Regions from separate parts of the Mycobacterium sp. SMC-8 genome, predicted to be linked through region 2. Evidence: riboswitches for the same ligand, from Rfam matches in the RefSeq annotation. Region 2 holds a riboswitch; the other holds the start of a gene.
The links. Region 2 has a riboswitch for guanidine ahead of KXD97_RS11185 (agmatinase family protein). Riboswitches for the same ligand answer to the same signal wherever they lie in the genome.
Positions count from the first base shown of each region.

Region 1: another riboswitch for guanidine. It lies ahead of KXD97_RS11780 (multidrug efflux SMR transporter); the one in region 2 lies ahead of KXD97_RS11185 (agmatinase family protein).

Region 1 covers NZ_CP079865.1:2,393,962-2,409,329, forward strand. The annotation lists gene KXD97_RS11735 (MCE family protein) at 1-552, shown strand, start outside; gene KXD97_RS11740 (MCE family protein) at 552-1,820, shown strand; gene KXD97_RS11745 (MlaD family protein) at 1,817-3,067, shown strand; gene KXD97_RS11750 (tetratricopeptide repeat protein) at 3,095-3,706, shown strand; gene KXD97_RS11755 (mannan-binding protein) at 3,778-4,521, shown strand; gene KXD97_RS11760 (hypothetical protein) at 4,545-5,105, shown strand; gene KXD97_RS11765 (oxygenase MpaB family protein) at 5,312-6,271, shown strand; gene KXD97_RS11770 (TetR/AcrR family transcriptional regulator) at 6,279-6,866, shown strand; gene KXD97_RS11775 (long-chain-fatty-acid--CoA ligase) at 6,940-8,502, shown strand; guanidine-III (ykkC-III) riboswitch at 8,631-8,697, shown strand; gene KXD97_RS11780 (multidrug efflux SMR transporter) at 8,709-9,023, shown strand; gene KXD97_RS11785 (multidrug efflux SMR transporter) at 9,025-9,399, shown strand; gene KXD97_RS11790 (o-succinylbenzoate synthase) at 9,414-10,370, shown strand; gene KXD97_RS11795 (GlxA family transcriptional regulator) at 10,424-11,389, shown strand; gene KXD97_RS11800 (DJ-1/PfpI family protein) at 11,407-12,138, shown strand; gene KXD97_RS11805 (alpha/beta fold hydrolase) at 12,214-12,996, shown strand; gene menD (2-succinyl-5-enolpyruvyl-6-hydroxy-3-cyclohexene-1-carboxylic-acid synthase) at 12,999-14,636, shown strand; gene KXD97_RS11815 (DUF3592 domain-containing protein) at 14,642-15,160, shown strand; gene KXD97_RS11820 (thioredoxin domain-containing protein) at 15,121-15,368, opposite strand, start outside.
Region 2 covers NZ_CP079865.1:2,284,416-2,299,783, forward strand. The annotation lists gene KXD97_RS11125 (3-hydroxybutyryl-CoA dehydrogenase) at 1-336, shown strand, start outside; gene KXD97_RS11130 (cyclopropane mycolic acid synthase family methyltransferase) at 508-1,383, shown strand; gene KXD97_RS11135 (polyphosphate kinase 2 family protein) at 1,420-2,289, opposite strand; gene KXD97_RS11140 (TetR/AcrR family transcriptional regulator) at 2,297-3,001, opposite strand; gene KXD97_RS11145 (DUF445 domain-containing protein) at 3,086-4,429, shown strand; gene KXD97_RS11150 (helix-turn-helix domain-containing protein) at 4,522-5,055, shown strand; gene KXD97_RS11155 (heparin-binding hemagglutinin) at 5,048-5,707, shown strand; gene KXD97_RS11160 (DUF2516 family protein) at 5,770-6,051, shown strand; gene KXD97_RS11165 (DUF2599 domain-containing protein) at 6,051-6,461, shown strand; gene deoC (deoxyribose-phosphate aldolase) at 6,458-7,138, shown strand; gene KXD97_RS11175 (DUF2993 domain-containing protein) at 7,158-8,033, opposite strand; gene KXD97_RS11180 (carbon-nitrogen hydrolase family protein) at 8,030-8,860, opposite strand; gene KXD97_RS11185 (agmatinase family protein) at 8,874-10,022, opposite strand; guanidine-III (ykkC-III) riboswitch at 10,033-10,101, opposite strand; guanidine-I (ykkC/yxkD leader) riboswitch at 10,220-10,329, shown strand; gene KXD97_RS11190 (sodium:solute symporter family protein) at 10,379-11,902, shown strand; gene KXD97_RS11195 (class I SAM-dependent methyltransferase) at 11,895-12,692, opposite strand; gene KXD97_RS11200 (DUF2505 domain-containing protein) at 12,715-13,221, opposite strand; gene KXD97_RS11205 (UDP-N-acetylmuramate dehydrogenase) at 13,248-14,297, shown strand; gene KXD97_RS11210 (Ig-like domain-containing protein) at 14,313-15,368, shown strand, end outside.

The sequences.
Region 1 (15,368 bases), 110 kb from region 2:
CTCAGCTCCGATCGGGGCACCGTGACCAAGGACCAGCTGACCACCATCGTCCGCAATGTGAGCTCGCTGTCGGATGCCGCCGCGCGCAATGACGCGATGATGCGGGAGTTCGGCTCGTCGGTGCGCGCACTGAGCCAGATCCTGGCTGACGAGGATCTCGGCAGCGGCACCACCGGTAAGAAGATCAACGAAGTGCTCGACCAGGCCGGCGAGGTGCTGGAAACCCACCGGGATTCCATCAAGGATCTGGTGGCCAATGGCGATGTCGTGCTGAACACCGCCGTCGATCACGAGCGCGATCTCATGGAGTTGCTCGACGTCGCGCCCATGACGCTCGACAACCTCTACAACGTGGCCGACCAGAAGAACGGTGCCCTGAGGGTGAAGGTGGTCACCGACAAGGTCTTGTTCGACAACCAGTTGATCAAGGAGGTCTGCAACATGATGGGCCTGCGGCAACTAGGGTGCAGCACGGGAACTCTGCAGGACTTCGGACCGGATTTCGGGTTGAGCTACATGCTGGATGGGCTCGCGGCGATGGGGCAGAAGTGATGGCGACGATCAGGAGTCGCCGCAGGGTTGCCGCGGCCCTGGCGATGGCCACCTGTCTTACCGTTTCCGGTTGTGCCACTGAGGGTTTGGCCAGCTTGCCGCTCCCGGCACCCAACGTGGGATCCGGCGGATATCGGCTGAATGCGGTGTTCACCAACGCCCTGAATCTGCCGGCCAACGCGAAGGTGAAACTCGCCGGTGCGGACGTCGGTCAGATGGAGTCGATCGCGGCGCGCAATTACACCGCGGTGACCACCCTGCGGATCATGGACGGGGTGGCGCTGCCGCAGGGCAGCACCGCCGAACTGCGATCGGCGACCCCACTCGGAGATGTGTTCATCGCCATCAAACCGCCCAGCCGCGTCGAACCGGGTGTCCCGCTGCTCAAGGACGGCGACACCATCGGATTGGACTCGACGACGGCCGCCGCGACCGTCGAATCGGTGCTGGGCTCCGCGGCGATCCTGGTCAACGGCGGTGCGGTGCGCAACTTCACCAACATCATCAACGGTCTGGGTAAGGCGACCGGTGACCAGGGCCAGGCGTTCGGCAACCTGATCGACAAGACCAACCGGACGCTCGGCAAGCTCAACGCCCGATCGGAAGAGATCTCGACCGCGATGACCGAGACCTCACGGCTGGCCTCGGAGATCGCGGCCAAGAACCAGGTGATCAGCGACGTGATGGCGCAGGCGCGTCCGGCCACCGACACGCTGGCGGCCCACACCACGCAGATCGCCGATCTGCTGACCCAGGTCGGCGACGTCTCCGACCAGTTGCGCAAGTTCCCGTCGATCGCAGGAACCGACACCACGGGACGCAGCGTGATCGCGGACGCCAACACCATCGCCGGCGCCTGGAACGACGTCGCGGTGGCGCCGGATGCCACCCTGTATGCGCTCAACCGCTTGATGCCGCCGTTCATCAAGTCGATGACGAGCAACGCGATCGCGCTGGATGCCAGCTTCGACCGGTTGGTCCTGGGATCGATCCCCGACATCGGGTTCGCGGGTGACTCCGGATTGCACGGACCCAAGCGGCACGACTGGCATCAGCTGGTCGGCACGCTGAAGTACACACTGTGGCGGCTGCAGGAGCGGGTCGTGGGCAAGGGGCCCGGCGTCCCGCAGATCCCGGTGATCCCCAGCCCGACCGAACCCGGCGAGATCATCGCCGTCCCCCCGGCGGCGACACCGGCTCAAGCACCGGCACAAGCACCGGCACCGGCACAAGCACCGGCCCTTCTGCCGGCAGAGGCTCCACGATGATCGCCGGTGCCGCGGACCGGATCGTCGGTGTCGTCCGGTACGGCTATCGGCGTCGCACCTGGCTGTCGGCGCTCGCACTGGTCGTGACGCTCGTCGTCGCGGTCGCGTACCTGTTGTTCGGTGCCTTACGGGTGAATCCGTTCGCGTCGAGCTACCGGCTCACCGTCGAGTTGCCGGAGTCGGCGGGGCTGCTGCCCAACCAGGACGTGACTCTACGGGGTGTGCAGATCGGCCGGGTCGAACGGCTCGACATCACCCCGGCCGGCGTAAATGCCATCGTGAATGTCGAGTCGACGGTGCAGATTCCGGAATCCTCGGCGGTGCGGGTGTCGGGGCTGTCCCCGGCCGGTGAGCAGTACATCGATTTCGTCCCCGAGGCGCAGACGGGTCCGTTCCTGGCCGACGGCGCCGTGGTCGGGTCGGGCAGGGCCACCGTCCCGGTCAGCCTGGCCGAACTGCTGGCCAACGCCGACGGAGCGCTGGCTCAGGCAGACGTCGGCAAGCTCGAACTGATCAGGAGAGAACTGAGCCTCAGTGAAGCCGGGCCGCAGAAGCTCGCCGACATCGTCGACGGCGGCACCTTCCTGCTGTCCACCCTCGATTCGGTCCTGCCCGAGACCAGCTCCCTGCTGCGCACCAGCCGGGTGGTTTTCACCATGGTCGCCGACAAGAACCCCGGAATCGACGTCGCCTCCGACAATCTCGCCGAGACCTTCGAGGGCATCAACAGCATGCGCGAGGGCTACCGCCGGTTGACCGATCAGACTCCCGCCGCGTTGGCGGCCGTCGACAACCTGTTCCTCGACAACTCCGACACCATGGTCCAGTTGCTGGGCAATCTCACCACCACGTCTCGGCTGTTGTATCTGCGGGTACCGGCGCTGAACGCGTTGTTCCCGACGCACCGCACGTCGGTTCTCGACGCCCTCGGCACCGCGATGCACGACGGCGGGCTGTGGGGGAACGCTGAGATCTATCCGCGTTACACCTGCGACTACGGCACCCCGAAGCTGCCTCCGTCGTCGGCGGACTTCCCGGAACCGTTCATGTACACCTACTGCCGGGACGACCATCCCGGGGTGCTGGTCCGCGGTGCCAAGAACGCGCCACGGCCCGCCGGTGACGACACCGCCGGACCACCCCCGGGCGCCGATCTCGGCCGGCAGACCGATCCAACCCCGAAGGGGCGCTACACGATTCCGACGCCCTACGGTGGCCCGACGCTTCCCATCGAGCCGCCCCGCTGAACCGAGACCGTCCGCTAGGAGATGATGATGTCCGTGAGCACCGACGAAGACCACGACACCGGCAAGAAGCCGGACGCCGTAGACGCCGCAGAGCAGTCCGAACCTCCTGCCGCCGAGTCCGGGGCCAAAGACGAGCCCGACACGACCGGCACCAGGGACGGTCGGCGAAGCCGAGTGGTGCGGGCAGCCGTGGCCGCGGCGTTCGTCGTGCTGCTGGCGGCGGTCGGCTTCCTGGGCTGGCAGTTGTGGCAGGAGCGGCAGATCGCACAAGCCGGCGAACAGGCACGGCAAGCAGCCGCGGAGTACGCGCAGGTCTTGACGAGTATCGACTCGTCGAAGGTCGACGAGAACTTCGACGCAGTGCTCGACGGAGCGACCGGCGAGTTCAAGGACATGTATTCGCAGTCGAGTACAGAGCTGCGGCAATTGCTGATCGACAACAAGGCGGCCGCCCACGGCGTAGTGCTGGAATCTGCGGTCCAGTCGGCGTCGAAGGACAAGGCCGTCGTGCTGCTGTTCGTCGACCAGTCGGTCACCAACACCAACGTGCCGGATCCGCGCATCGACCGCAGCCGCATCAAGATGACCATGGACTACATCGACGGCCGTTGGCGCGCAAGTAAAGTCGAGCTTCCCTGAGGATCCATGAGGAGACGTGCCACATGCGCCTGCTGAGTCCGGTACTGGCCGCGGCGGCCACGGTCGCCACGATGACGATCGGCGCCCCCGCTGCCGCCGCATCGGCGCCGTCGTTCTGCGGCGAGATGGGCGGGCAGTGGGACGGTCAGTACTGTCGAACCACAGTGCCGTCCGAGCGCAAGGCGGTCCGCGACATCAAGATCGCGATTCCCGGCGATCTCGTCGACCATTCCGCGGCTGGGCCGGTCATCCGGGACTATCTGAGCACGCTGATGAACAACTGGAGAACCGCGGGCGTGAAGATGGTCGCGGACAGTTTCGGCGAGGGGAACCACCAGATCTTCCGCCGCGGTGACGTGGTGAGCGTGGTGTTCCGCGAGACCTATCACGCCGACGGACCCGACTTCAACAACGCCTACCGCACCTTCACCTTCGACATGGCCGACGGCCGCAGGCTGCAACTGGCCGATCTCGTCAAGCCGGGGCTGGATCCGCTGACGGCCATCCCGCCGCTGGCGCAGCCGTTCGTCGAGCAGGCACTGGATGTGGCGCCCCCGGCTCACCAGCCGCGCACGTACCCGTTCGTGATCGATCGCTGGACCCCGGACAAGGTGTACTCCGGTGCGTACAAGGCGTGGGCGCTGACGCCCCAGGAGCTGATCATCTACATGCCGGACTATCCGGTGGGGCGTGACCGTCCGACGAATTTCACCCCCGGGATCATGCAGTGGTCGATGGACGGCGGCACGGTCCAGGCGCACATCCCGCTGGCGGCGCTGGCGCCGATCCTGCGTCCCGAATTCGGCGGAGCGTAGCGGTGTTCCGACGGGCGGCGGGGATGGCGGCAGTATTGGCCGGGCTGTTGGCTGTTGCGCCGGTCGGTCACGCCGAGCCTGCAACGCCGACACTGCCCGTCTTCACCCCCTACCCGTCGGATTGGCAGCCCGACTACACGCCGTTCCCGTACAACCTCTGGCAGATCCGCGTCACCCCTGAGCAGATCACCGCCCAGCGCGAATCCTGTCAGTGGATCAATGCCCAGTACGGCCCGCTGATGGACCAGGTGTACGGATTCCAGCGCTTCCTCGCCGAACAGGGCGACGACTGGTCGCGGGCCGGAGTCACCCAGGCCGGTGACATCGTCGCCGCCAACCTCGACCAGTCCGCCGCGTTTCTGGACCCACGCGCCCATACCCTGTTCATCGTCAACTATCCGGACCAGAGCGAGTATTCGCCGTTGTTCCACGGTGATTCGATCTACCGGCTGTGGTATCAGTTCACCCAGATCAGCGACAAGATCAAACAGCGGATGCCATCGGGGCAGATCAACGCCAACATCGCGACGGCCAACGTCTACGGCACCGTGATCCGCGACTCCGGCGTCTGCACCGGCGCATAGCCCACCCCCGCAAGCACCACACCCCCCGCAAGCACCACACCCCCGCGAGCGTGCGTGTCTGCGGCGGACACACCGCGCAAATAACCGACATCGCGCACGCTCGCACCGTGCAAGCCGCACGCTCGCGCCCGGCCCGCGACGCCCACCATTGACATGTTGACACATATGGCTAGTCTTTGTGTCAACGACAAGGTTCGGGAGGCGCAATGGTCGCGGTCGTCGAGCAGTCCTCACCCAGCTCCACCGAGAACATCCGGCCGAAAGTCCTTCACGAGTTCCGCAAGCACTCCGGCAGCGTGCTGAGCGGACTCTTCGGCGCTGCCGCATTCGACGAGGTCGCGCTGGTGCCGGTGGCGGCCGCGGTCGACAAGACCGGGCGGTTCGCCTCGAACTTCGCTGACCGCGGTGTGCGCAGCGGGTTTTCGGCACTGCTGGCGATCTGGGGCGACGCGGCGGACCGCGCGGCGGAGGGCGAGCGGCTCAAGCGGATGCACCGGGAGGTGCGCGGTCGCGGGGCCGGGGACTTCGCTGACGTGCGCTACAGCGCGCTGGATCCCAAGCTGTGGAACTGGATCGCGGTCAGCGGACTGTTCGTGGTGCTCAACTCGTTCACCCCGTGCACCGGGATCACGTTGACCGAGGACGAGCGGGAAGCGGCGTATCAGCAACTGCTGGAGGGCTTCCGGTCGCTGGAGCTGCCGGGAAAGAACGCGAAGCTGCCCGCGACCTACACCGAGGCCGAGCAGTACTACGAGTCGATGGTCGACGGAGAGCTCGCGTCGAATCCGTTCCTGCGCCAGGTCACCGAAAACCTCACCAGGCTTCCGCTGCCGACGCTGATGCTGCCGCCGGCGTTGCGGTTGGCGCTGACCCCCGGCTGGCTGGCGCTGCGGCCGCTGGCCGGCAGGGTGGTGACCGTGTGCTCGTTCGGCATCCTGCACCCCGGTATCCGCGACATGTCCGGCTTCCGGTGGGATACGCGCCACGACCGCGAGTTCGCGCTCTACACCCGGCTGCTGCAGTTGGCGTGGCGCACCCTGCCCGACAGAGTGCTGCTAATCCCGTTGGCCCGCAACAGGATCGAATACGAGAAGCTGGTACGGCTGCACCGTTCAGTCGCCCTTGATTCGTTCGCGCCGCCACCTGGCCGCTGCCCGGCGGGCTGACCTGCCGATGCGGCGCGCGCGCACCAGGAACACCCCCGGCGAACAAGAAGCCGCGATCCTCAAGGCCGCGGCCGAAGAGGTCGCGCTCGTCGGCGTCGGCCGCCTCAACATGGACGTGATCGCCCGCCAGGCCGGCGTCAGCCGCAGCACGCTGTACCGGAGGTTCCCCAGCCGCGACGCACTGATCACCGAATTGGGGCGGCAGACTTTCGACTTCGCGATGGCGCGATTGCAGACCGTGGCCATCGACTCCGGACCCCAGCAGGCCGCGGTCGCCTGTTTCCGCGAAGGGGTACGGCTGCTCACCGGTGAACCGGTGATGCGCAGGTTCCTTCAGCTCGACGGCGAGTTCACCGCCACCACCGAGATGGTCGAGGAGGCAAGGCTGTTCCTGGTCAGTGCGGCCACCGCGATGGCCAAGGCCCTGCGGGCGGCCGGGGCCACCATGCCCGACGATCAGCTGCTCGCCGTCGCCGACATCCACATCCGGCTCGCCGCCTCACTGGTCCAGGTCAGCACCCCCGTCCTCGACGTCACAGATGACGAGGCCGTCGCCGGCTACGCCCGCACCCACCTCGCGCCGCTGGTGCACTGAATTCTGTGAAGTCGTTGTGGGCGATTGTGCGAATCCGCTCAGCGGCGCGCATCAGCGTGGCACGCTTCTGCCCATGGCCGACCTGTCCGCACCGCAATTCCTCGACGAACGCCTCGCACACTGGGCGACCACCAAACCCGACGACGAAGCCATGGATTACCTCGACCGGTCCTGGACCTGGTCGCAGTGGAACGAACGGGTTCGCCGCCTCGCCGGTGCGCTGAAGGAGCGGGGCGTCACGCGGGGCGACGTGGTGGCCTTCCTCGACAAGAACCACCCGGCGTGCGTCGAGCTCACCTTCGCCGCGGCATCGCTGGGCGCGGCCAACGCGATCATCAACTTCCGGCTGGCCGCCGACGAACTCGACTATGTGCTCAACGATTCCGGCGCGAAGCTGCTCATCGTGGGTCAGGAGTTCAAGGACGCGGTCGACGGCATCCGCGACAAGCTCACCAACATCGACCATGTCATCTCCGTCAAGCCCGAAGGAGACGACGAGTACGAGGACCTGCTGGCGGCCGCCACCCCCGCCGAACGCTCGTCGGAGGTTCAGCCTGACGACGTGTGCATCATCATGTACTCGTCGGGGACCACGGGCCGCCCGAAAGGTGTCGAGCTCACCCAGTCCAACATCATCGCCCACACCCTCAATGCCCACGAGGGCTTCGAGTTCGACGAGGGTGACAAGAACATGGTGGCGATGCCGCTGTTCCACGTCGGCGGATCGTCGTACGTGCAGTTCGGAATTCACGACGGCTTCCCGAGCGTGATGACCCGCGACGTTGACGGCATGACCCTGGCCGGGGCGATTCTCAAGGGCGCCAACCGTACATTCCTGGTGCCGGCGGTGCTGGCCAAGCTGCTCGAGGCCGGTGAGGACGCAGTGAAACTGTTCTCGTCGCTCAAGACCTTCGCCTACGGAGCGTCGCCGATGCCGCTGCCGCTGCTGCGTCAGGCGTTACAGGCTTGGCCGGACACCGATTTCATGCAGGCCTACGGGCTGACCGAACTGTGCGGCGTGATCAGCCACCTGCTGCCCGAAGCGCACCGCGACCCGGGGAAAGAGGAGCGGCTGTCCAGTGCGGGCACGCTGGTGCCCAACGCCGAGGTGCGTGTCGTCGATCCGGACACCCTGGAAGACGTCCCGACCGGCACGCAAGGCGAACTATGGTTCCGCTCACCGCAATTGATGAAGGGCTATCACAACAAGCCGGAGGCGACCGCCGAGGCCGTCACCGACGACGGCTGGTTCCGCACCGGCGACATCGGCCGCGTCGACGAGGGCGGCTACATCTTCGTCGAGGACCGGCTCAAGGACATGATCATCTCCGGCGGCGAGAACATCTACTCCATCGAGGTGGAGCGGGTGCTGGCCGAACACGAGGCCGTCGTCGAGGTCGCGGTGATCGGCGTCCCCGACGAGAAGTGGGGTGAGGTCGTCAAGGCCGTCGTCGTCCTGGAGGGCGAGGCGTCCGAAAGCGAGCTGATCGCCTTCGCCCGTGAGCGGCTGGCCGCCTACAAGTGTCCGAAGTCGGTCGACATCGCCGACGAGCTGCCGCGCAACCCCACCGGCAAGATCCTGAAAAAGGAGCTGCGCAAGCCCCACTGGGAGGTCCGCGACCGCACCACGGTGTAGTCCCAGACCCCGGTTGCGGTGAGTCGGCGGCCCCGCGCCGCCCGTCCCCTCCGGCCGCACCCGGAGATGCCGGTCACCATTTGTTTCCGGGACATGACCGGCCTGGAACTGTTGGGTAACGTGGCCGGTGCAGCGCCCAATTCCGGGTGCTGGCGGACGAGGGAGCAGTACCCGCAGCGACAAGACTGACTCGTTGAGGAGGTCTTGTGGCTTGGCTGGTTCTGGTGGTCAGCGGCTTCTTCGAGGCCGTCTGGGCGGCCGCGCTCGGCATGTCGAACAACTTCCGGCGGTGGCGGCCCGTCCTGGTCGTCGCGATCACCATGCCCACGAGCCTGGCGGGCCTGGCGTACGCGATGCGGACATTGCCGACGGGGACGGCCTACGCCGTGTGGGTCGGGATCGGCGCGTCGCTGACGGTGCTCTGGGCGATCACGACGAAGAGGGAGGCGGCCTCCACGGCGCGCCTGCTGTTGCTGTTGCTGCTCGTCGGCAGTGTCGCCGGACTGAAGGTGGTGAGCTGACATGCCGTGGACGATCCTGATCGTCAGCGCGGTGATGGAAGCGGTGTGGGCGACCGCGCTCGGCGAGTCCGACGGTTTCACCCGGCCGGGCTCGACCGTGGTGTTCCTGGTGGCGATGGTGCTGAGCATCTGGGGCCTCGGCTGGGCGGTCAAGCACATCCCGATCGGCTCGGCCTATGCGGTGTGGACCGGCCTGGGTGCGGCCCTGACCGTCGGTTATGCGATGGCCACCGGTGCCGAGGCCGTCTCCGCTGCCAAGTTGATCTTCGTGAGCGGCATCATCGTCGCCGTCGTCGGCCTGAAGATGCTGCCGTCGGGCGCCGACAGGCCCGACGCCGAACCCCTGCCGCTGGTGCTGGAGCAGGCCGGCCGCTGAGGCACGATGAAGCGGTGGTGGAACTCGTCGACGTCCTTGAGCGGCTGCACATCGTGGCGCTGCCGATGCGGGTCCGCTTCCGCGGCATCACCACGCGCGAACTCGCTCTGATCGAGGGCCCCACCGGCTGGGGCGAGTTCGGTGCGTTCGTCGAATACCGGCCGCCGGAGGCCGCGCACTGGCTGGCCGCCGGCATCGAGGCCGCCTACCGCCCGCTGCCCGCGCCGCGCCGTGCCCGCATCCCGATCAACGCGACGGTGCCGGCCGTCCCGGCGGCGCAGGTCACCGACGTGCTCGCGCGCTTCCCCGGCGCGCGCACCGCGAAGGTGAAGGTCGCCGAACCCGGCCAGACGCTGGCCGACGACGTGGCCCGGGTCGACGCCGTGCGCGCCGTGGTGCCGACGGTGCGGGTGGACGCCAACGGTGGCTGGACGGTCGAGGAGGCGGTCGCGGCGGCGCGGGCGTTGACGGCCGACGGTCCGCTCGAGTACCTGGAACAACCGTGCCGCACCGTGTCCGAGCTGGCCGAGGTACGCCGCCGGGTCGACGTCCCCGTCGCCGCCGACGAGAGCATCCGTAAGGCCGACGACCCACTGCACGTCGTCCGCAGCGGCGCCGCCGACGTCGCCGTGCTCAAGGTCGCCCCGCTGGGCGGTGTCCACGCGATGCTGCAGATCGCCGCGCAGATCGACATCCCCGTCGTGGTCTCCAGCGCGCTGGACTCCGCGGTCGGCATCGGGGTCGGGCTGGTCGCCGCGGCCGCGCTGCCCACACTCGGGCACGCCTGCGGGCTCGGCACCGGCGGACTGTTCGTCGAGGACGTCGCCGCGTCCGTCGTCCCGGCCGACGGCTACCTGCCCGCCGCGACCGTCACCCCCGACCCCGACCGGGTCGCGGCGCTGGCCGCCCCGCCGGACCGCAGGCAGTGGTGGATCGACCGGGTCCGGGAGTGCTTTCCGCTGCTGTCCTGATCTGTGGGGTGCATGGCCTGGACGCCATCCCGCCCCTGGACGACACTGGGGGCATGGCGCGCACCGTGCTGATCGTCGGATTCCCCGGCGTGCAGGCGCTCGACCTCGTCGGCCCCTTCGACGTGTTCACCAGTGCCTCGGTGTACGTCAGCGGGCAGGGCCTCGGTGAGGGATACGCGGTCCGGGTCGTGTCCGTCGACGGTGTCGCGGTCAGCACCGGCACCGGATTGACCCTGGTCGCCGAGCCGCTGCCCGACCCCGGCGACCCGGTCGACACCGTCGTGCTGCCGGGCGGCTGGGGTGTCGAGACGGCGCGCCGGGACCCGGCGCTGATCGACTGGGTCGCGGCTGTCACACCGAACGCCCGCCGGGTGGTCAGCGTATGCAACGGCGCCGTGCTGGCCGCACAGGCAGGACTGCTCGACGGTTGCGTGGCCACCACGCACTGGGCGTCGGCCTCCCACATGGCCGCCGAGTTCCCGGCGGTCACCGTCGATCCCGATCCGATCTTCGTGCGCAGTTCGGAGAAGGTGTGGACCGCCGCGGGCGTCACCTCCGGTATCGACCTCGCGCTGGCGCTGGTCGAGGAGGATCACGGCACCGAGGCCGCACAGACCATCGCCCGCTACCTGGTGATGTACCTGCGCAGGCCCGGCGGCCAGACCCAGTTCGCCGCGCCGGTGTGGATGCCCCGCGCCCGGCGCACCCCGATTCGCGACGTGCAGGAGGCGATCGAGTCCGAACCCGGTGGTGCGCACAGCATCTCGGAGCTCGCCCGGCGCGCCGCGATGAGCCCGCGCCACTTCACCCGGGTGTTCACCGACGAGGTCGGGGAGGCGCCCGGCGCGTATGTGGAACGGGTCCGCACCGAAGCGGCGCGCCGCCAACTGGAGGAGACCGACGACACCGTCACGGTGATCGCCGCGCGCTGCGGCTTCGGGTCGGCGGAGACGTTGCGCCGCAGCTTCGTTCGCCGTTTGGGCGTATCACCTGACCGGTACCGCAGAACATTCGCCTGAGAGATCGAGGAGGGACCATGCAGGTCGCCATCATGCTGTATCCCGGGTATACCGCCCTGGACTTCATCGGACCCTACGAGAGCCTCCGCTGGCTGCCCGACGTCGAGGTCCGATTCGTCTGGCACGAGCCGGGTCCGATCGCCGCCGATTCGCACGTGCTGCTCATCGGCGCCACCCACAGTTTCGACGAGACGCCGTCGCCGGACATCGTCCTGATCCCCGGCGGCTTCGCCACCATGGAGCACGCCCGCGACCAGAAGGTGCTCGACTGGGTGCGGCGGGCGCACCGCACGTCGACGTGGACGACGTCGGTGTGCTCGGGGTCGGTGATCCTGGCCGCCGCGGGGGTGCTCGACGGCAAGCGCGCCACGTCGCACTGGGCGGCGCTGCCGGTGCTCAAGACGCTCGGCGCGCAGCCGGTCGGCGACCAGCGGATCGTGGTCGCCGACGAGAAGACCGTCACCGCGGCGGGAGTGTCGGCGGGCATCGACCTGGGCCTGTGGCTGGCCGGGCGCATCGCCGGCGAGGCCAGAGCCAAGGCCATCCAGCTGTCGATGGAGTACGACCCGCAGCCGCCGTTCGACTCCGGGCACATGTCGAAGGCCTCGGCGTCGACCAAGGCGCTGGCCACCGCGCTGATGGGCAAGGAGATGGTCAAACCGGCGGCGCTGGCCACCTCCACCGCGCTGCTGTGGGACGCCGCGCTCAAGCGGATTCGGCGTGGAAAGCCGGTCGCGAAAGTGCGCTGAGAGCGTGATGACGGCCCGACCGGCACTGTCGAGCGCACTCTCGGCGCCTCGCGGGCTTCCAGTAGCGTCGGCGGGGTGAATCTGGCATTCGACGATCGCGGCTCGGGGGAGCCGGTGCTGTTCATCGCAGGCCGTGGCGGCGCCGGGCGCACATGGCATCTGCACCAGGTGCCCGTCTTCGCCCGCGCCGGTTACCGGTGTGTGACGTTCGACAACCGCGGCATCGGCGCGACCGAGAACGCATCGGGGTTCACCACCGAGACGATGGTCGGCGACACCGCTGCGCTGATCGAGCACCTCGGGCTCGGCCCGGTGCGGATCGTGGCGGTCTCGATGGGCTCCTATATCGCCCAGGAGCTGATGGTGGCCCGCCCCGAGCTGGTCCGATCGGCGGTGCTGATGGCCACCCGCGGCCGCCACGACCGCACCCGCGACTTCTTCTGGCAGGGCGAGCGGGCACTGGCCCAGGCCGGCGCCCCGCTCCCGGTCGAGTTCGAGGCGAAAGTGCGTCTGCTGGAGAGCTTTTCACCGAAAACCTTGAACGATGACAACGCCGTGCGGGACTGGATCGACATGTTCACCATGTGGCCGCAGAAGCCCACCCCCGGTATCCGCACCCAGCTCGACATCGCCCCGCAGGGCAGCCGGCTGGCGGCCTACCAGAACGTCACCACCCCGGCCCTGGTGATCGGGTTCGCCGACGACGTCGTGCTGCCGTCCCACCTGGGTCGCGAGGTCGCCAACGCGCTGCCCAACGGGCAGTTCCTGGAGATCCCGGGCACCGGCCACCTGGGCTTCATCGAGAAGCCGCAGGTCGTCAACACCGCGATCCTCAATTTCTTCGCCGATACCCTGTAGTGGTGAACCCCTCGACGGCGCAGGCCCGGGTGGTCGTCGACGAACTGATCCGCGGCGGCGTCCGCGACGTTGTGCTGTGCCCCGGCTCGCGCAACGCGCCGCTGGCCTTCGCGCTGCACGACGCCGACCGGGCCGGACGGCTGCGCCTGCACGTGCGGATCGACGAGCGGACGGCCGGTTTCCTGGCGATCGGGCTCGCGGTGGCGGAGCGGGCCCCGGTGTGTGTGGCGATGACGTCCGGCACCGCGGTCGCCAACCTGGGCCCGGCGGTGGTCGAGGCGAACTACGCGCGGGTACCGCTGATCGTGCTGTCGGCCAACCGGCCCTATGAACTGCTGGGCACCGGGGCCAACCAGACCTTCGAGCAACTCGGCTACTTCGGCACCCAGGTGCGCGCCACTATCAGCCTCGGCCTGGCCGAGGACTTGGCGGACATGGATTCGCTCAACGCCCAGTGGCGCTCGGCGACATGCCGAGTCCTGGTGGCGGCCACTGGATCCCGGTCGGCGAACGCGGGCCCGGTGCAGTTCGACATCCCGCTGCGTGAGCCGCTGGTGCCCGACGCGCAGGACCCCGCCACGCCCTACGCGCCGGACGGCCGCCCCGACGGCAGGCCGTGGACCCACACACCCCCGGTGACGTTCGACCAGCCGCTGGACATCGACCTGACGCCGGACACCGTGGTGATCGCCGGGCACGGAGCGGGCGTGCACCCGAACCTGGCCCACCTTCCGACGGTCGCCGAGCCGACGGCTCCGTACGCGCAGAATCCGCTGCATCCGCTGGCGTTGCGGCTGCTGCGTCCCAAGCAGGTCATCATGCTGGGCCGGCCCACGCTGCACCGACCCGTCTCGGCGCTGCTGGCCGACCCGGCGGTGCCGGTGTTCGCGCTCACCACCGGTCCACGCTGGCCTGACGTGTCGGGTAACTCCCAGGCCACCGGCACCCGCGCGATCACCTCCGGCGAGCCGTCGCAGGACTGGATGCGCCGGTGTGCCGAGGCCGGCCGGCGCGCCGTCGATGCGGTGCGCGGGCAGCTCGCCGCGCATCCGTTGACGACGGGTCTGCACGTGGCCGCCGCGGTCGCCGACGCGGTGCGGCCCGGCGATCAGCTGGTGCTCGGCGCGTCGAACCCGGTCCGCGACATCGCGCTGGTGGGCTTCAACACCGCCGAGGTCAAGGTGCGCTCCAACCGCGGTGTCGCGGGTATCGACGGGACCGTCTCGACGGCGATCGGCGCGGCGCTCGCCCACGAGCGCGGCGGCGGGCGCACGGTCGCGCTGATCGGCGACCTGACGTTCGTCCATGACAGCTCCGGTCTGCTGATCGGGCCCACCGAGCCGACCCCGCAGAACCTGACCATCGTGGTGTCCAACGACAACGGCGGCGGCATCTTCGAGCTGCTGGAGCAGGGCGACCCGCGGTTCTCCGACGTGTCCTCGCGCATCTTCGGCACACCGCACGATGTCGACGTCGGTGCGCTGTGCCGGGCCTATCACGTGGAGAGCCGCCAGATCGAGGCCGGTCAGCTCGCCGACGCGCTCGACGAGGACGCCGACGGCATGCGCGTCCTGGAGGTCAAGGCGGACAGGTCCTCGTTGCGGGAGCTGCACGCGTCGATCCGGGCTGCCCTGCTGTGACCGACCTGGTGCGACGCCTCAAGGCGTTGCGGCAGTTCGTGATTCCGCACCTGTACGGCGAGCCGGGGGAGCCGCGGCGGGCGCGGATCGTGCGCCGGGTCCGGATCGGCATCGTCGTCGCCGCGTGTCTGGTGACACTGCAGTCGGTGCTGCTGGTGCTCGGCGCGTGGCGCAACGACCGCCAGATCGAACGCCATCTCGGGGTGGCCGAAGCCACTGTGCTCGACGCGGGACAGCGGCGCTCGACCATCGAGTTCGTCACAAAGGACCGGGTCACCTACCGTCCCGAACTGGGTGTGCTGTACCCGTCCGAGCTCGAGAACGGCATGCGCATCTATGTCGAATACGACGTCAACGACCCGGATCTGGTGCGGGTGCAGGACCGAAATGCCGCGCTGGCCATCATCCCGGCGGGGTCCATCGCGGTGCTCGGCTGGCTGATCGCGGGTACCGCGCTGGGCGTCACCGCGCTGATCGAACGCCGCTACGGTGCGACCAGGTCGGTCAGCCAGTCGTCGTCGTAGATGTCGAGCCTCTTGCCGGCGTTGAGGTCGAACACGGTCGGGGTGCCGGTCTCGGTGCGGTCGATGTCGAACAGCAGATCGAAGTTGGTGTCGTCCATCTCGACGACGTCGACGGCCTCCGAGCCGCTGGCGATGTGGTCGGCCACGGCATCGGCGATACCCGCGCTGCCGGCCATGTCGCGCAGCTGCCGGCCGGTGAACTCCGGGC
Region 2 (15,368 bases):
GAGGTGCTGGGCAAGAAGGTGGTGCGCTGCGGGGACCGGTCGGGCTTCATCGTCAACGCGTTGCTGGTGCCCTATCTGCTGTCGGCCATCCGGATGGCCGAGGCCGGGGTCGCCACCGTCGAGGACATCGACACCGCTGTCGTGGCCGGGCTCTCGCACCCGATGGGGCCGTTGCGGCTGTCCGACCTGATCGGCCTGGACACCATGAAGCTGATCGCGGACTCGATGTACGACGAGTACAAGGACCCGAACTTCGCCCCGCCGCCGTTGCTGCAGCGCATGGTCGAGGCCGGACAACTGGGCAAGAAGTCGGGGAAGGGCTTCTACACCTACTGACCCACCGAATCGCGATATGCGTACCGCCGGCGACTTCGTTAGGGTGCGTAGCGGAATATTGACGCGCCGGTTCAGAAGGTAGCCGGCACTGCGGTAGGGCACGTATGCGGCCCGCCCGGGTGTCCGCTGCGTTCTCGGCCGGCGGACGAACCGCAAGGGGTTGCCTGCCGCATGTCGAACGCTGTATCTGATCTGTCGCCGTACTACGAGGAATCGCAGTCGATCTACGACGTGTCCAACGAGTTCTTCGCGCTCTTCCTCGGGCCGACGATGGGCTACACGTGTTCGTATTTCGAACGCGACGACATGACGCTCGACGAGGCGCAGATCGCGAAGTTCGACCTCGCACTGGGCAAGCTCAACCTCGAGCCCGGAATGACCCTGCTCGACGTCGGTTGCGGCTGGGGCGGCGCGCTACGCCGCGCCGTCGAGAAATACGACGTCAACGTCATCGGTATCACGTTGAGCCGCAATCAGTTCGAGTACAGCAGGGCGCTGATGGCCGGTCTCGACACCGACCGCAACGCCGAGGTTCGGCTGCAGGGCTGGGAAGAGTTCGACGAGCCCGTCGACCGCATCGTCTCGATCGGTGCGTTCGAGGCGTTCAAGGCCGAGCGCTATCCGCTGTTCTTCGAGCGGGCCTACGACATCCTGCCCGCCGACGGCCGCATGCTCCTGCACACCATCCTCGCGCACACGCAGAAGTTCTTCCGCGACAACGGCATCAAGCTGACGATCTCGGACCTGAAGTTCATGAGGTTCATCGGCACCGAGATCTTCCCGGGTGGGCAGTTGCCCGCGGTCGAGGACATCGAGAAGCTCGCCGCCGGGTCCGGGTTCACGCTCGAGCGCACCCATCTGCTGCGGCCGCATTACGCGCGCACGCTCGACATGTGGGCCGCCAACCTGGAGGCCAATCAGCAGGAGGCCATCAGGTTGACCTCGCCGGAGGTCTACGAGCGCTACATGCACTATCTGACGGGCTGTGCCGACTTCTTCCGCCGCGGCATCACCAACGTCGGGCAGTTCACCCTCGTCAAAGGCTGAGGCCCCGGCGACCTCCGACAGCGCCCACGTCGGCGATCAGGCCGAGGCCAGCCGCTTCTTCTCCGCCTTGACGTCGAAATGCGGTGGCGGCCAGGACATGTTGAGGCGCTTGAGCGCTTCGATCAGCAGCTCGGTGACAGCCAGCCTGCTGTACCACTTCCGGTTGCACGGCACGATGTGCCATGGCGCGTACTGCGTGGAGGTGCGATCCAGCATCGCCTGGTAAGCCTCCTGGTAGGCCGGCCATTTCAGGCGTTCGTCGATGTCGGCCGGGTTGTACTTCCAGTACTTGTCGGGCCGCTCGAGCCGTTGCGCCAGCCGCTTCTTCTGTTCGTCGAGCGAGACGAACATCGCGACTTTGACCAATGTGGTTCCACTGTCGACGAGTTCGCGCTCGAACGCGTTGATCTCGTCATAGCGCGGCTCCCACACGTCGGGCGGCACCAGGTTGTGCACGCGCACGATCAGCACGTCCTCGTAGTGCGACCGGTCGAACACCCCGATGTGCCCGGCCTCCGGCAGCGCCCTGCGGATCCGCCACAAATAGTGATGTGACAGTTCCTCAGCCGTCGGCTTGCCGAAGCTGCGGTACTGCACCCCTTGCGGGTTGCAGCCGCCCACAACATGTTTGACAATTCCACCCTTGCCGGCAGTATCCATTCCCTGAAGGACCAGCAGCACCGAGCGGGTGTCCCCGGAACGGCTATTGGCGTAGAGCATCTCCTGCAGCTCGGCGAAGCGGGTGTTGCGCTCGGCCTGCAGGGTCGGTGCGTCGGACTTCGAGCCGCGGAAGCCGGGGGTGGCGTCGGCGTCGATGTCGGCCACCTTGTCTCCCGGGCGGAACGCCAGGTAGTCGTGGGGTTCATGGCTCCACAGCGACGGCAGATCGTCGGGCTCAGGAAGCATCATGCCTCTAGTCAAGCAGCCGGGAGGGCAATTCCGGCGAAGGATGGGGACTCTGGCGGAACCTGTCCAGCGACCCGTTCACCTCGACGATGCCGCACAGCGCGCTCCACGACAGCATCGTCAGGTAGTCGATCAGTTCTTCGGCCGTCATCCGCGGGTTCGACATCCACGAGTGCGTGGCCAGTTGCACCCCGCCGACGATGTGAAACGCCCACGGTTCCGCACCACCGGTGTCCATCCCGGCCGTGACCATGCGCCGGCGCAGCATCACCGCGAGCATCCGCGCGATGATCTGCTCGGAGTCGGCGACCGCCTTGCTCTTGCTGGCCGAGTTGTTGGCCATGACGAACCGGTAGGGCTCCGGCTCGGCCGCGACGGTCTGGACGTAGACGCGGATGATCTCGCGGGTCAGGTCGTAGCCGTCCAGACTCGACGAGAGTGCGGCTGCCATATTCGGGATCAGCGTGGTCTGCGCGAAGCGCATCATCACCGCGGTGGTGAGGTCGTTCTTGTCGACGAAGTAGCGGTACAGCACGGTCTTGGAGACGCCGATCTCGGCGGCGATCTCATCCATGCTGACGTTGCTTCCGAGCCGGCGGATCGCCTCCAGGGTGCCGTCGACAAGCTCATTTCGGCGCTCGACCTTGTGCTGGTGCCAGCGCCGTTTCCGTCCGTCGGTTTTGACCGCCACCGGCGGGGATTGTTGTGCCACGTTCGCGGTGATCCGTTCCCTAAGTCCGTGTCGATAATACGGTGGCCGGCCGTCGCCGGTTGCCCGCGCGGGGATGATGGGGGAGTGGCTCACCGACTAGACGCCCCCGACAACCGGCACGTCGGCGCGCGTCCGAGTTTCGCCGAGGCGATCGCCGGCGCGGATTCCGCGGCGGACGCCGAACGCAAGCGCTCGTTGCGGCGCATGAAGCTCGTCGCGCTCAGCTTCCTGCTGGGGGCCAGCGTGGTCTTCCTGCTCTGCACGTGGGCGCAGTCGCGGGGGGCGGCATCCGGGGGTGCGGCCCCCTGGATCGGATATGTGCGCGCGGCGGCCGAGGCGGGCATGGTCGGCGCCCTGGCCGACTGGTTCGCGGTGACCGCGCTGTTCAAGCATCCGCTGGGCATCCCGATCCCGCACACCGCGATCATCAAGCGCAAGAAGGATCAGCTCGGGGAGGGACTCGGCAGCTTCGTCCGGGAGAACTTCCTGTCCCCGGCCAACGTCGAGACCAAGTTGCGCGACGCCGATGTGGCGGGTCGGGTGGGCAAATGGCTGTGTGAGCGCAACCACGCCGAGCGGGTGGCCGCCGAAACCGCGACGGTGCTGCGGGTGCTGGTCGAGATGCTGCGCGACGAGGACGTCCAGCAGGTGCTGGACCGGATGATCGTCAAACGCATCGCCGAACCGCAGTGGGGTCCGCCGATCGGCCGTGTGCTGGCCAGCCTGCTGGCCGAAGGACGCCAGGAGGCGCTGCTGCAGCTGCTGGCCGACCGGGCGTTCCAGTGGTCGCTGAACGCCGGTGAGGTGATCGAGCGGGTCATCGAACGCGATTCGCCGACGTGGTCGCCGCGGTGGGTGGATCACCTCGTCGGGGACCGCATCCACCGCGAGCTGATGGACTTCACCGACAAGGTGCGCCGCGATCCCGACCACGAACTGCGCCGCTCGGCGACCCGGTTCCTGTTCGAGTTCGCCGACGACCTGCAGCACGACGATGTGACGATCCGCAAGGCCGAGAACGTCAAAGAGCAGATCATGGCCCGCGACGAGGTGGCCCGGGCCGCCGAGACCGCGTGGACCGCGGCCAAGAGGATCATCCTCGAGTCTGTGGACGACCCGTCGTCGTCACTGCGCACCCGCATCGCCGACACCGTGATGCGCCTCGGGGAGTCCTTGCGCGACGACGCGGAGCTGCGGGAGAAGGTCGACAACTGGCTCGTGCGCGGCGCTCAGCATCTGGTCGGTGAGTACGGGGTGGAGATCACGACGATCATCACCGACACCATCGAACGTTGGGACGCCGACGAGGCCAGTCGCCGGATCGAATTGCACGTCGGCCGTGACCTGCAGTTCATCCGTATCAACGGCACCGTGGTGGGTTCGCTGGCGGGCCTGGTCATCTATTCGGTAGCCCAGCTACTCTTCTGACCTGCGCTAACTAGTGCTTGCAAAAGTTAGCACTCCGCCGTACGGTGGCAGATGTCGGTAATCGGATAACCCACAGCGCGAGGGGGCAACCCATGTCGCAGGATGAGAATCTTGCCGCTGTCGTGTCCAACGCCGCACAGGACATCGGCTCGTTCATCCGGGTGCAGCGCGAAGCTGCACAGGTGTCGGTACGGCAGCTGGCCGAGAAGGCGGGCGTCTCCAACCCGTATCTCAGCCAGATCGAGCGGGGCCTGCGGAAACCGTCCGCAGATGTGCTCAACCAGATCGCCAAAGCACTGCGGGTTTCGGCCGAGGTGCTCTACATCAGAGCCGGAATCCTCGAACCGAGCGAGACGAACCAGGTTCGCGACGCCATCGTCACCGACACGGCGATCAACGAGCGGCAGAAGCAGGTGCTGCTCGACATCTACACCTCGTTCTGCCAGCAGAACGAGGCGTCCCTCGCCGAAGCGAACGCAGCAGCGGACGCCGCGCGAGGGGACAGTGTCAGCGACGCAGACGAGGAGCCCGCGACTGAACAAGACAAGAGCCCTCTAGAGATCCCCGAGACTCCGCAATCCATCACAGAACTCAACCTTGAAACGGAAGGACACAGCCATGGCTGAGACCAAGAACCAGCTCGACATCGACGACCTGAAGGCCCCCTTGCTCGCCGCGGTGGGTGCCGCCGACCTGGCGCTGGAGCGCGTCAACGAGATCGTCGCGACCCTGCGTGAGCGTGCCGGCGACGCCCGCACCGACGCCGAGAGCCGCGTCGAGGAGAGCCGGGCCCGGATCACCAAGCTGCAGGAGGATCTGCCCTCGCAGTTCGGTGACATCCGCGGCAAGCTGACTTCCGATGAGCTGCGCAAGTTCGCCGAGGGCTACGCCGAGGCGGCGCAGACCACCTACACCAAGCTCATCGAGCGCGGCGAGGCGGCCATCGAGCGGCTGCGCAGCCAGCCGGCGCTGGAAGAGGCCGCCAGCCGGGTCGAGGGGTACACCGACCAGGCCGTCGAGCTGACCCAGGAGGCGCTGGGCAACGTCGCGTCGCAGACCCGCGCGGTCGGCGAGCGCGCCGCCAAGCTGGTCGGCGTGGAGCTGCCCAAGAGGGCCGAGTCGGCCGCCGAGCCGGTGAAGAAGGCCGCCGAGAAGGCGCCCGCCAAGAAGTCTCCGGCCAAGGCGACTTCGGCCACCTCGGCCACCCCGGCCAAGAAGACCCCGGCCAAGAAGGCTCCGGCCAAGAAGGCCGCCGCCAAGAAGGTCACCCAGAAGTAACGACACCACCGCGTCAGCGGTGGAGTTCGAAAAGGGGACGTAACCCGCATAGGCTGTGAAGCGTGGAGCTCCAAGGCCTTGTGGGTTACGTCCTCTTCGCGTTGCAGGTCGCTGTCCTGGTGACGTCGGTCTACGCGTTCGTGCACGCCGCGATGCAGCGCCCCGACGCCTACACGGCCGCCGACAAGCTCACCAAGCCGGTGTGGCTGGTGATCCTCGGTGTCGGAGTGCTGCTCGCGCTGGTGCTCGGCATCACCGGTGTCGCGATCGCCGCGGTCGCCGCGGGCGTGTACCTCGTCGACGTCCGGCCCAAGATCCTGGAGATCCAAGGGAAGTCACGCTAGTGCGCACGGTGGTGATCGCCGTCGCCGCGGCGGCGGCCGCTGTGGCGTTTGCTCCCACCGCGCAGGCCACCCCGGCTCCGGCGGCGCCCTCGTACGTCGACCACGTGGAGTGGGCGAAGTGGGGGGACCTGTCCAGCCTGCGTGTGTACCCGACCGCGTCGGCGCGACGCATCTCCGGTCACGCCGGCACCCAGGAGCTCGCCGCGGCGGCATGGGCCGAGGTGCTCGCGCTGTCTCCCGATGCCGCGATCCCCGGGATGCAGGAGCAGTTCTTGTGCCACTGGAACTTCGCCGAGTTCGTCCAGCCCGGTAAGACGAGCTGGAATCTGGAACCGTGGCGGCCCGAGGTCAGCGCCGACGAGATGATGGCCACCAGGTGCAATCCGGGCGGCACCGAAGAGCCCTTCTGATGGGTTCCTACACGCGCGGCGCGGTCGCCGCGCTCGTCGACCACACCCTGCTCAAACCCGAGGCCACCGAGGCCGACATCGAGTCCGTGGTCACCGAGGCCGCCGGACTCGGCGTCTTCGCGATCTGCGTGTCGCCGACGTTCGTCACCGCGGTGACCATGCTGGCGCCCGACGCCACCGTTGCCTCCGTGGTCGGATTCCCGTCCGGCAAGCACCTTTCGGTGGTCAAAGCCGAGGAGGCCCGGTTGGCGGCCGAGGCCGGTGCCCGGGAGATCGACATGGTCATCGACGTCGGGGCCGCGCTGGCCGGAGAACTCGGCGCCGTTTGCGCCGACATCACCGCGGTCCGCGAGGCAGCTCCCCGGGCGGTGCTCAAGGTGATCGTCGAGTCGGCCGCGATTCTCGGCATCAGCGGTGAACCGCTGCTTGTGGACGTGTGCCGGGTCGCCGAGGACGCCGGCGCCGATTTCGTGAAGACCTCCACCGGCTTTCACCCCAGCGGCGGGGCGTCGGTCCGTGCCGTCGAGCTGATGGCCGGCGCGGTGGACGGCCGGCTCGGCGTGAAGGCCAGCGGCGGGATCCGGTCGGCCGCCGACGCGACCGCCATGCTCGATGCCGGCGCCACCCGGCTCGGATTGTCCGGCACCCGAGCGGTGCTCGCTGGTTTCCCCGACTGACCGTTACCGGGACCGACTCTTACAGGCCGGCGAAGCAGGGATCGTCGGTCTGCTTCGGGATCGACGCGTTACGGGTCGAGAACTGGCTCACCACACCGGCATCGGTGACCTCGACGGAATCGGCGCGGATGTCCATCGGGTAGTCCTGCGTCAGCTGCGAGGTGAACGCGTCCAAGGCCGGCTGCACGGCCTCGCGCGGCAGTGTGAACCCCAGCCCGGTGACCTGCTGCACCTGCAGCGCGATGCCGCCGTCGGCGACCTCGGGCCGCGCGGTGATGCTGCCGAGGGCGCCCTCGAGCTCGATGGTGCCGTCGCTCGGGTTGGTGGTCACCCCGGTGACGAAGCTGCCGACGAGCGGGATGGCGCCCTGGATGGTCTGCTTGATGCCCTCAGCGCTCCAGGTGATGTTGGCGACCAGCGACCCGATGGTGCCGGCGGAGTTCGCGGTGTCCTGCAGCCGGACGTCGTTGATGTCCAGGTGCACCTTCATGCCCTTGGCGTCGCGGACCTGGTTGCCCGCGGTTTCGATCCGGATGTTGGTGTAATGCCCGGACACGTGCTGCATCAGGAACGGCGGCAGCACCCCGAACGACGCGGTGGCGTCGTCCTGCACCACGCACTCCACGGTTGCGGCGACGACGGTGTCGGCGCGATTGCGTGCGTAGAGCTCACCGCCGAGCAGGCCCGCGATCACCAGCGCAAGCACGATGACGACGGCCAGCACGATCGAAAGGGGGTCGCTGAAGAGGTTCTTCAGTTTCGCCGGCAATGAGGAACCTTCCTGCGGGGCGGCGGAGGTCGGCCCTGGCGCATGGCCGGGGGGCTGGTCCTGCGGAAACGGCATCGGCGGCGGACCGGGCGGTTGCTGCGGCGGACGGGCCCAGGGATCAGTCACGCCAGCGATTGTGCCTTACCGCGATGAGCCAATCCTGAGCGGTTGTGCATCACCGCGACCGTCTCGCGGGCTTTGCGGGCGGCGTCCAGGTCGATGTCGCACACCAGGAGCTCGGGTTCGTCGCCCGCCGAGGCCAGCACCTCGCCGAGCGCGGAGGCCACCACGCTGCCGCCGACCCCGGTGGGTCCGAGCGCGGCGATCTCGTCACCCGGATACGCCTGCCCCACGGCCGCGACCACGCTGTTGGTGTCGATGGCACGGGCCCGGGCCAGCAGGGTCCACTGGTCCCGCTTGCCGGGCCCGGTACCCCACGACGCGTGCGCGGTGATGACCTCCGCCCCGCGTTCGGCCAGTTCGACGTACAGCTCGGGAAAGCGGATGTCGTAGCACAGCGTCAGACCGACGTTCACCGTCCCCGACCCGCTGTCGACGGCTATCACCACCGGTTCCCGGCCGGGTGCGACGGTCGCGGACTCGGTGAAGCCGAACGCGTCGTACAGGTGGATCTTGTCGTAGCGCGCCTCCACCCCGGGGCCGGTGGCCAGCAGGGTGTTGGTGACGCGGTCGTCGTCGGCGGACGGGACGAACATGCCCGCGACGACGACGATGCCGGCCCGGACGGCCACGTCGCGCACCGCGGTGGACCAGGGCCCGTCAAACGGCTCGGCGACCTGGGCCAGTGGCACCCCGAAGCGGCACATGGTCGCCTCGGGGAACAGCACGAGGGACGCGCCCGCCTCGGCGGCGCGGCCGGTGTACTCCTCGACCAGCGCGAGGTTGCCGCGCGGATCGGTGCCGCTGCGGATCTGGGCCAAGGCAATACGCATGCCCCCAGACTAGTTAGGGCCCCCAGGCCGGGCGGTTGGCCTTGGCCGCCTTCTTGCCGAGCTTGCCGGACCGGACCTGCGCGGCCAGGCTGTCCAGGATCACCCGTGAGCTCATCAGCGCGGTCTGCTCGGCCCAGTCGTAGGGCGGCGAGCATTCGACCACCTCGATGCCGGCCAGGCCGGGTTCGGAGACCATCTTGACCAGGTTGAGCGCCTCCCGGGGCAGCAGTCCGCCGGGTTCCGGCCAGCCGGTTCCCGGGACGAACCCGGCGTCGATGACGTCGATGTCGAAGGACAGGTAGACCGCCTTGGCGTCCTTCCACGCGATTTCAAGGGCGACTTCTGCAATCTTCTCCACGCCGACGCGCTCGACGTCGCCGACGGTGATCACCGTCGACTTGCGGTCCCGGCCCACCTTCACGCCTTCGCGAGGGCTCTGCCAGCCGCCGATGCCGATCTGCACCAGGTTGGTCGCCGGCGCGTTCTTGATGTTGGTGGCGTGGAACCAGGGTGTGGTGTGCATCCGCTCGTCGAGGTCGGTCTCCTGGGTGTCGACGTGCCGGTCGAAGTGGATGATGCCGATGTTGCCGTCCATGTACGGGGCCAACCCGCGGATGGTGGGGAAGCCGATGGAGTGATCACCGCCCAGCACCACCGGCATGACGCCTTTCTGGGCGACGTGGGCCATGGCCTGGCTGATCTGATCGAACGACTTCTCCAGGTTGCCCGGGATGGTGAACACATCACCGATGTCGACCATGTTCAGCTGTTCGCGCAGATCGACACCGGACTCATAGTTGTAGGTCCCGAAGAGGTTGGTGGAGCGGCGAATTCCCTGAGGGCCGAACCGGGTTCCGGGCCGGTAGGTGGCGCCGGCGTCCAGCGGAACACCGAATATCGCGACCTCGGCGTCGTCGACCTCGTTGACGTCCTCGATGAACGGGCACTTCAGGAAAGTGCCGCGCTCACCGGCGAAATGGGGTTTCTCGCCGCGGACGAACGTCGAGATCGTCCGGTCGTTGATCGTCGGCGCGGCCTCCAGGCCGTAGCTCAGGCCGCGGTCGATCTCCTCGCGCAGCCGCCGATCGCCGAGCCGGGCCTCGGCCTGTTGAGCCCACGCGCCCTCGGCGTTGGGCAGCGACGGGTCGGGATAGTCGGACATGAAAGCTCCCAACGCGCCGTCTTGTCGCTGACCGGGTACGACGCACCTCGTCCGGGGCGCCGGATCGCACGGCGCCTGCGACAATTGTCAACACGTCGGTGAATTGCTGTCCACTGGAACAGGAAACGCATCGTTTACATCCGGTGCGCCCGGACGTAATGCACGGGAGTTTTCCTGGCTGGGACTCACATCGGCATGTGGGGCGCGCCTAGGGTTCCGCCGGCAGGCAGCCGGGTCTGGTCCGAGAGACGCAGGCGGCCGGCACCGGAGCCCGGCCGCTCCACGGCGGGACAAAAACCCGGGAGACTTCCGCAAGTGTGGAGGCTCGGTCTCCGCGTGATCTCGGGAGATCCCCAATGATCCTTCTCGGTGTGGCGATCAGCATCGCCATCGTGGTGGCCGTCGGTTTCGCTGTATCGCGGCGCATCGAAGGCGACAGCGCGAATTTCCTTGTCGGCGGCCGGATGTTGCCGTTCTGGCTCGTCGGCGGTGCGTTGATGGGCGCGGCGGTCGACACCAACGCCACCCTCGGAAACACCGATCTGGCCTTCGAATTCGGATTCTGGGCCGGTGCCTGTCTGCCGCTGGGGCTGGCGTTGTGCCTGACGATCACCGGCATCTTCTTCGCCAAGCCGATGAACCGGATGGGGCTGACGTCGTTCCCCGACTACTACCGGCTGCGGTTCGGTCGCTCGGTGGAGATCGGCGCCTCACTGCTTCTCGTGGTCGCGTTCTGCATGCTGGTGGCCGGCAACCTGGTCGCCGGCGGCCTGCTGTTCAACTACTTCCTCGGTATGCCGTACTGGCTCGGGGTGGTGCTGATCGCGGCCATCGCGGTGGCCTACACCGGGACCGGCGGACTGATCGCCGACGCGTACACCGCGATCATCCAGATGGCACTGATCCTGGTCGGCGCGATCGGGCTGTTCATCTGGATGACGAGCACACATGGGCTCGACATCGCCGAGGGCACAGGACCATTAGCGCTCGGTCAGCTCTCCGACCCGGCTCAGGGTGCGGTGATCAACTGGGCGACACTGATTGCGCTGGGGATCGGCGACATCGTCGCGATCGACTTCATGGCGCGGGTGTTCTCGGCGAAGTCGCCCGAGGCCGCCCGCAAGGCCTGCTTCACCGCGGCGGCCGGCACGGTGGCGATCTGCATCCCGTTCGGACTGGTCGAGCTCGCCGCGCATTCGTTCCTGCCGGAGGAACTCGACGGGCCGGTGCTGTTCGTGCTGCTGGACCGGTACGCGCCGGCCGGGCTGACGGTGCTGGTGCTGTGCGGGCTGGTCGGCGCGTCGATGTCGACCGCCAACGGTGCGATCCTGGCGATCTCGAACGTGTGCGTGCGCAACCTCGGCGGGGTGCGGCGCGTGCATGTGCCCGGGAAGAAGGATCCACTGCTGCGCGCCGCGCGCATCGCGATGGCGCCGATGACCCTGTTCTCCATCCTGTTCGCGATCTACGTGCAGCAGACGGGAATTCTGCTCACGCTGGCATTCGACCTGATGCTGGCCTGCCTGATCGTGCCGTTCATCCTCGGTCTGGTGTGGCGGCGCGGGACCACCACCGCGGCCGTCGCCGCGATCGCCGTCGGTTTCGCGGTCCGGATCGCGCTCTTCGTGCTCACCCCGACGATGTTCGGCGTCGAGAACACCATCCTGTACATCCCCAACGACCTCATCAGCGCCTCCTTCGACGGCTGGCCGACGTTCATCGCGTTCCTCGCGGGTCTGCTGACCTATGTCGTGGTGGCACTGATGACCCCGCCCGCGCACATGCGGGGTCTCGACATACAGGTCGCCAAGGATCTCGACGACGTCCTCGACGATGCGGACCGCTTCGAGAAGGAGCCCGAGCCCGAGCCCGTCAGCTGACCGGTGCGACGGCGTCCCACGGCACCGTGAGGACGCCGTCGCGCCGACTGCGGCGCGGCGATGTCACCGGAAACCCTTCGCCGGCAAGCAATTCCAGCATTGCCCGCCACCGGATCCGCGGACCGAACACGCCGTGGCCGGCGACGCTGGCCCAGGCGCGATCGGCGGCACGCAGCAGTGTGTGGATCGGCTGACCCGGCACGTTGTGGTGGATCAGCACCTTCGGCAGGCGTTCGGCCAGATCCGACGGCCGCTCGATCGCGAACGGATCGCAGGCCAGCGTGAGGCTGACCGGCGAGGCGGTGTCCAGCAGCACCCAGCAGCACAGCCGGCCCAGCTCGTCACAGGTGCCGTCCACGATCAGGCCGCCGGGGGCGACGCCGCGGCGCATCGCGGCCCAGGCGTCGTCCACCTCGTCGACCGGATACTGACGCAACACGTTGAACGCCCGGACCAGGATCGGCCGGTGTCCGGCCAGTTCGAAGCCGCCCAAAGCGAATTCGACGCCATCGGGGGTCCCGTCCCGCACCGCGGCCTGACCGGCGCGCACCCGCTCCGGGTCGATCTCCAGTCCGATCACCCGTACGTCGGGGCGAACCCGGCGCAGCCGGATCGCCAGCTCCAGCGTGGTCACCGGTTTGGCGCCGTAGCCCAGGTCGACCACCAGCGGGTCGGCCGTCGACTGCAGCGCGGTGCGGACCCGGCAGGAGTGGACCAGCCAACGGTCGCTGCGCCGAAGCCGGTTGTGGCCGGTGGTGCCCCGGGTCACCTGTCCGAGCGGGGCAGCCATGGCGTGAATGGTAGAGACCCGGTCAGCTGTTTTCGGTGATCCACACCGTGGTGAACCGCTGTTCGGCGATCACCAGATCCACCAGCTGACTGCCGATGAAGTTCTCGATCTTGCCGCCGATCAGAGGTACCCGGACCTCGACGGTGGCCGTCAATGTCATCCGCGCCCCGGCGCCGGCCGGCCCCAGCTGCGCCTCGCCGGTCAGCTCGGCCGGAGCACCCGGGATCGAGCCGCGCACCACCCCCGAGGCGCGCCCGTCGCTGATCGGGGTCCAGATCTCCTCACGCACCAAGCTCAGGTCACCGCGGTGGAACTGCGTGACCACCGCGGGCAGACGGTCGGCGCGCAGCGTCTGGGTGGTCTTGACGCGGACGTTTCCCGCCTCGTCGACCACCATTTCGTCGAGCGAGGCGTGATCGGCACCGGAGTCACTGAGCCGGACCAGCCAGTAGTGCTCGTCGCTGAACGCGTTGTGTACCTGTTCGACCGTGCCCTCGTACTCGGCGGCCATGTCGAATGAACGAGGCATAGCTGGCCACGCTACCGTTAGCTGTCGTGGTCAGTTCGTTGTCCGGCGGCGTGCCGTGTGCCCAGCACGTGCCGCTCGCACCGCTGACCACGCTGCGTGTCGGTCCCTCGGCGCGTTGCCTGATCACCTGCGAGACCACCGAGCAGATCGGTCCCGCGGTTCGCGAGGCCGGACCGGACGCGCTGATCCTGGCGGGCGGGTCCAACGTGGTCATCGCCGACGACCTGGCCGATCTGACGGTGGTGCGGCTGGCCAACACCGGCATCGACATCGACGGCGCCGTGGTGCGCGCCGAAGCCGGCGCGGTGTGGGACGACGTCGTCGCCGCGTCGTTGGCGCACGGTCTGGGCGGTCTGGAGTGCCTGTCCGGTATCCCGGGATCGGCGGGTGCGACGCCGGTGCAGAACGTGGGCGCCTACGGGGCCGAGGTGGCCGACACCATCACCGGGGTCAGGCTGCTGGACCGCCGCACCGGTGAGGACCGCTGGGTCACCCCGGAATTCCTGCAGTTCGGTTACCGCACAAGCATTGTCAAGCACTCGTCGGCCTGGGTGGTGCTGGAGGTGGAGTTCACGCTCGACCCGTCGGGTCGCAGCGCGCCGCTGCGCTACGGGGAGCTGGCCACCGTACTGGGCGTCGCACCGGGGGAGCGCGCGGAACCGGCCCGGGTGCGGGCGGCGGTGCTGTCGTTGCGGGCCGGCAAGGGCATGGTTCTCGACGACGCCGACCACGACACCTGGAGCGTCGGCTCGTTCTTCACCAACCCGGTGGTCAGCCGTGCCGAACTCGACCGGCTCGCCGCGTCCGTCGACGGTCCGGTGCCGAACTATCCCGTCCCGGGCGGGGTGAAGCTCGCCGCCGGCTGGCTCGTCGAACGCGCCGGATTCGCCAAGGGCCATCCCGGGGACGGTGCGCCGGCCCGGCTGTCGACCAAGCACGCGCTGGCGCTGACCAACCGCGGGTCCGCCACCTCCGCGGAGGTGATCGCGCTGGCCAGGGCGGTGCGCGACGGTGTGCGGGCCGCGTTCGGGATCGACCTCACACCCGAGCCGGTGCTGGTCGGCTGCTCTCTCTAGGTACCGTGGCTTCACGTGAGCCCTGCTGAACCGCTGCCGTCGATCACGCGGCGGCGTGCCCTCGCCGCCCTGGCGGTCGGCGTCGTCGTACCCGGTGCGTTGGCAGCGTGCGCGTCCAGCGACAACGGCGCGCCCGGCGGATCCGACGCCGGCGAGGCGGCGAAGGCGCCGACGCTGCGCTTTGAGCCCGCGAACGCGTCCGACGACGTCAAACCCAACACGCCGGTCAGCGTCGAGGTCACCGACGGCTGGTTTCAGAAGGTGACCCTGACCAATGCCGGCGGCAAGGTGGTCCAAGGCGCCCTGAACCGGGACCGCAACGTCTTCACCGTCACCGAACCGCTCGGCTACGGCGTCGAGTACACCTGGGCGGGCACCGCGGTCGGCAAGGACGGCAAGTCGGTGCCGGTGGAGGCGTCGTTCACCACCGTCGACCCGTCCGTGCAGGTCAACGGCCGGTTCCAGCTCGCCGACGGGCAGACCGTCGGGGTGGCGGCGCCGATCATCCTGCAGTTCGACTCCGCGATCGCCGACGACGACCGCGCCGAAGTCGAGAAGGCGCTGACGGTGACGACCACGCCGCCGGTGGAGGGCAGCTGGGCCTGGCTGCCCGACGAGGCCGCGGGGTCCCGGGTGCACTGGCGGACCAGGGAGTACTACCCGGCGGGCACCACCGTGCACGTCGACGCGAAGCTCTACGGCGTGCCGTTCGGCGACGGCGCCTACGGGGCCGCGGACTCGACGCTGGACTTCTCCGTCGGCCGGTTCCAGGTGGTGAAGGCCGAGGCGTCCTCACACCGGATCCAGGTCCTCACCGACGCCGGCGTGATCATGGACTTCCCGTGCAGCTACGGCGAGGGAGATCTTGACCGCAACGTCACCCGCAGCGGGATCCACGTGGTCACCGAGAAGTACGAGGACTTCTACATGACCAACCCGGCGGCCGGCTACGCCAACGTTCGGGAGCGGTTCGCGGTCCGGATCTCCAACAACGGCGAGTTCATCCACGCCAACCCGGCCAGTTCGGGCGCCCAGGGCAACAGCAACGTCACCAACGGCTGCATCAACCTG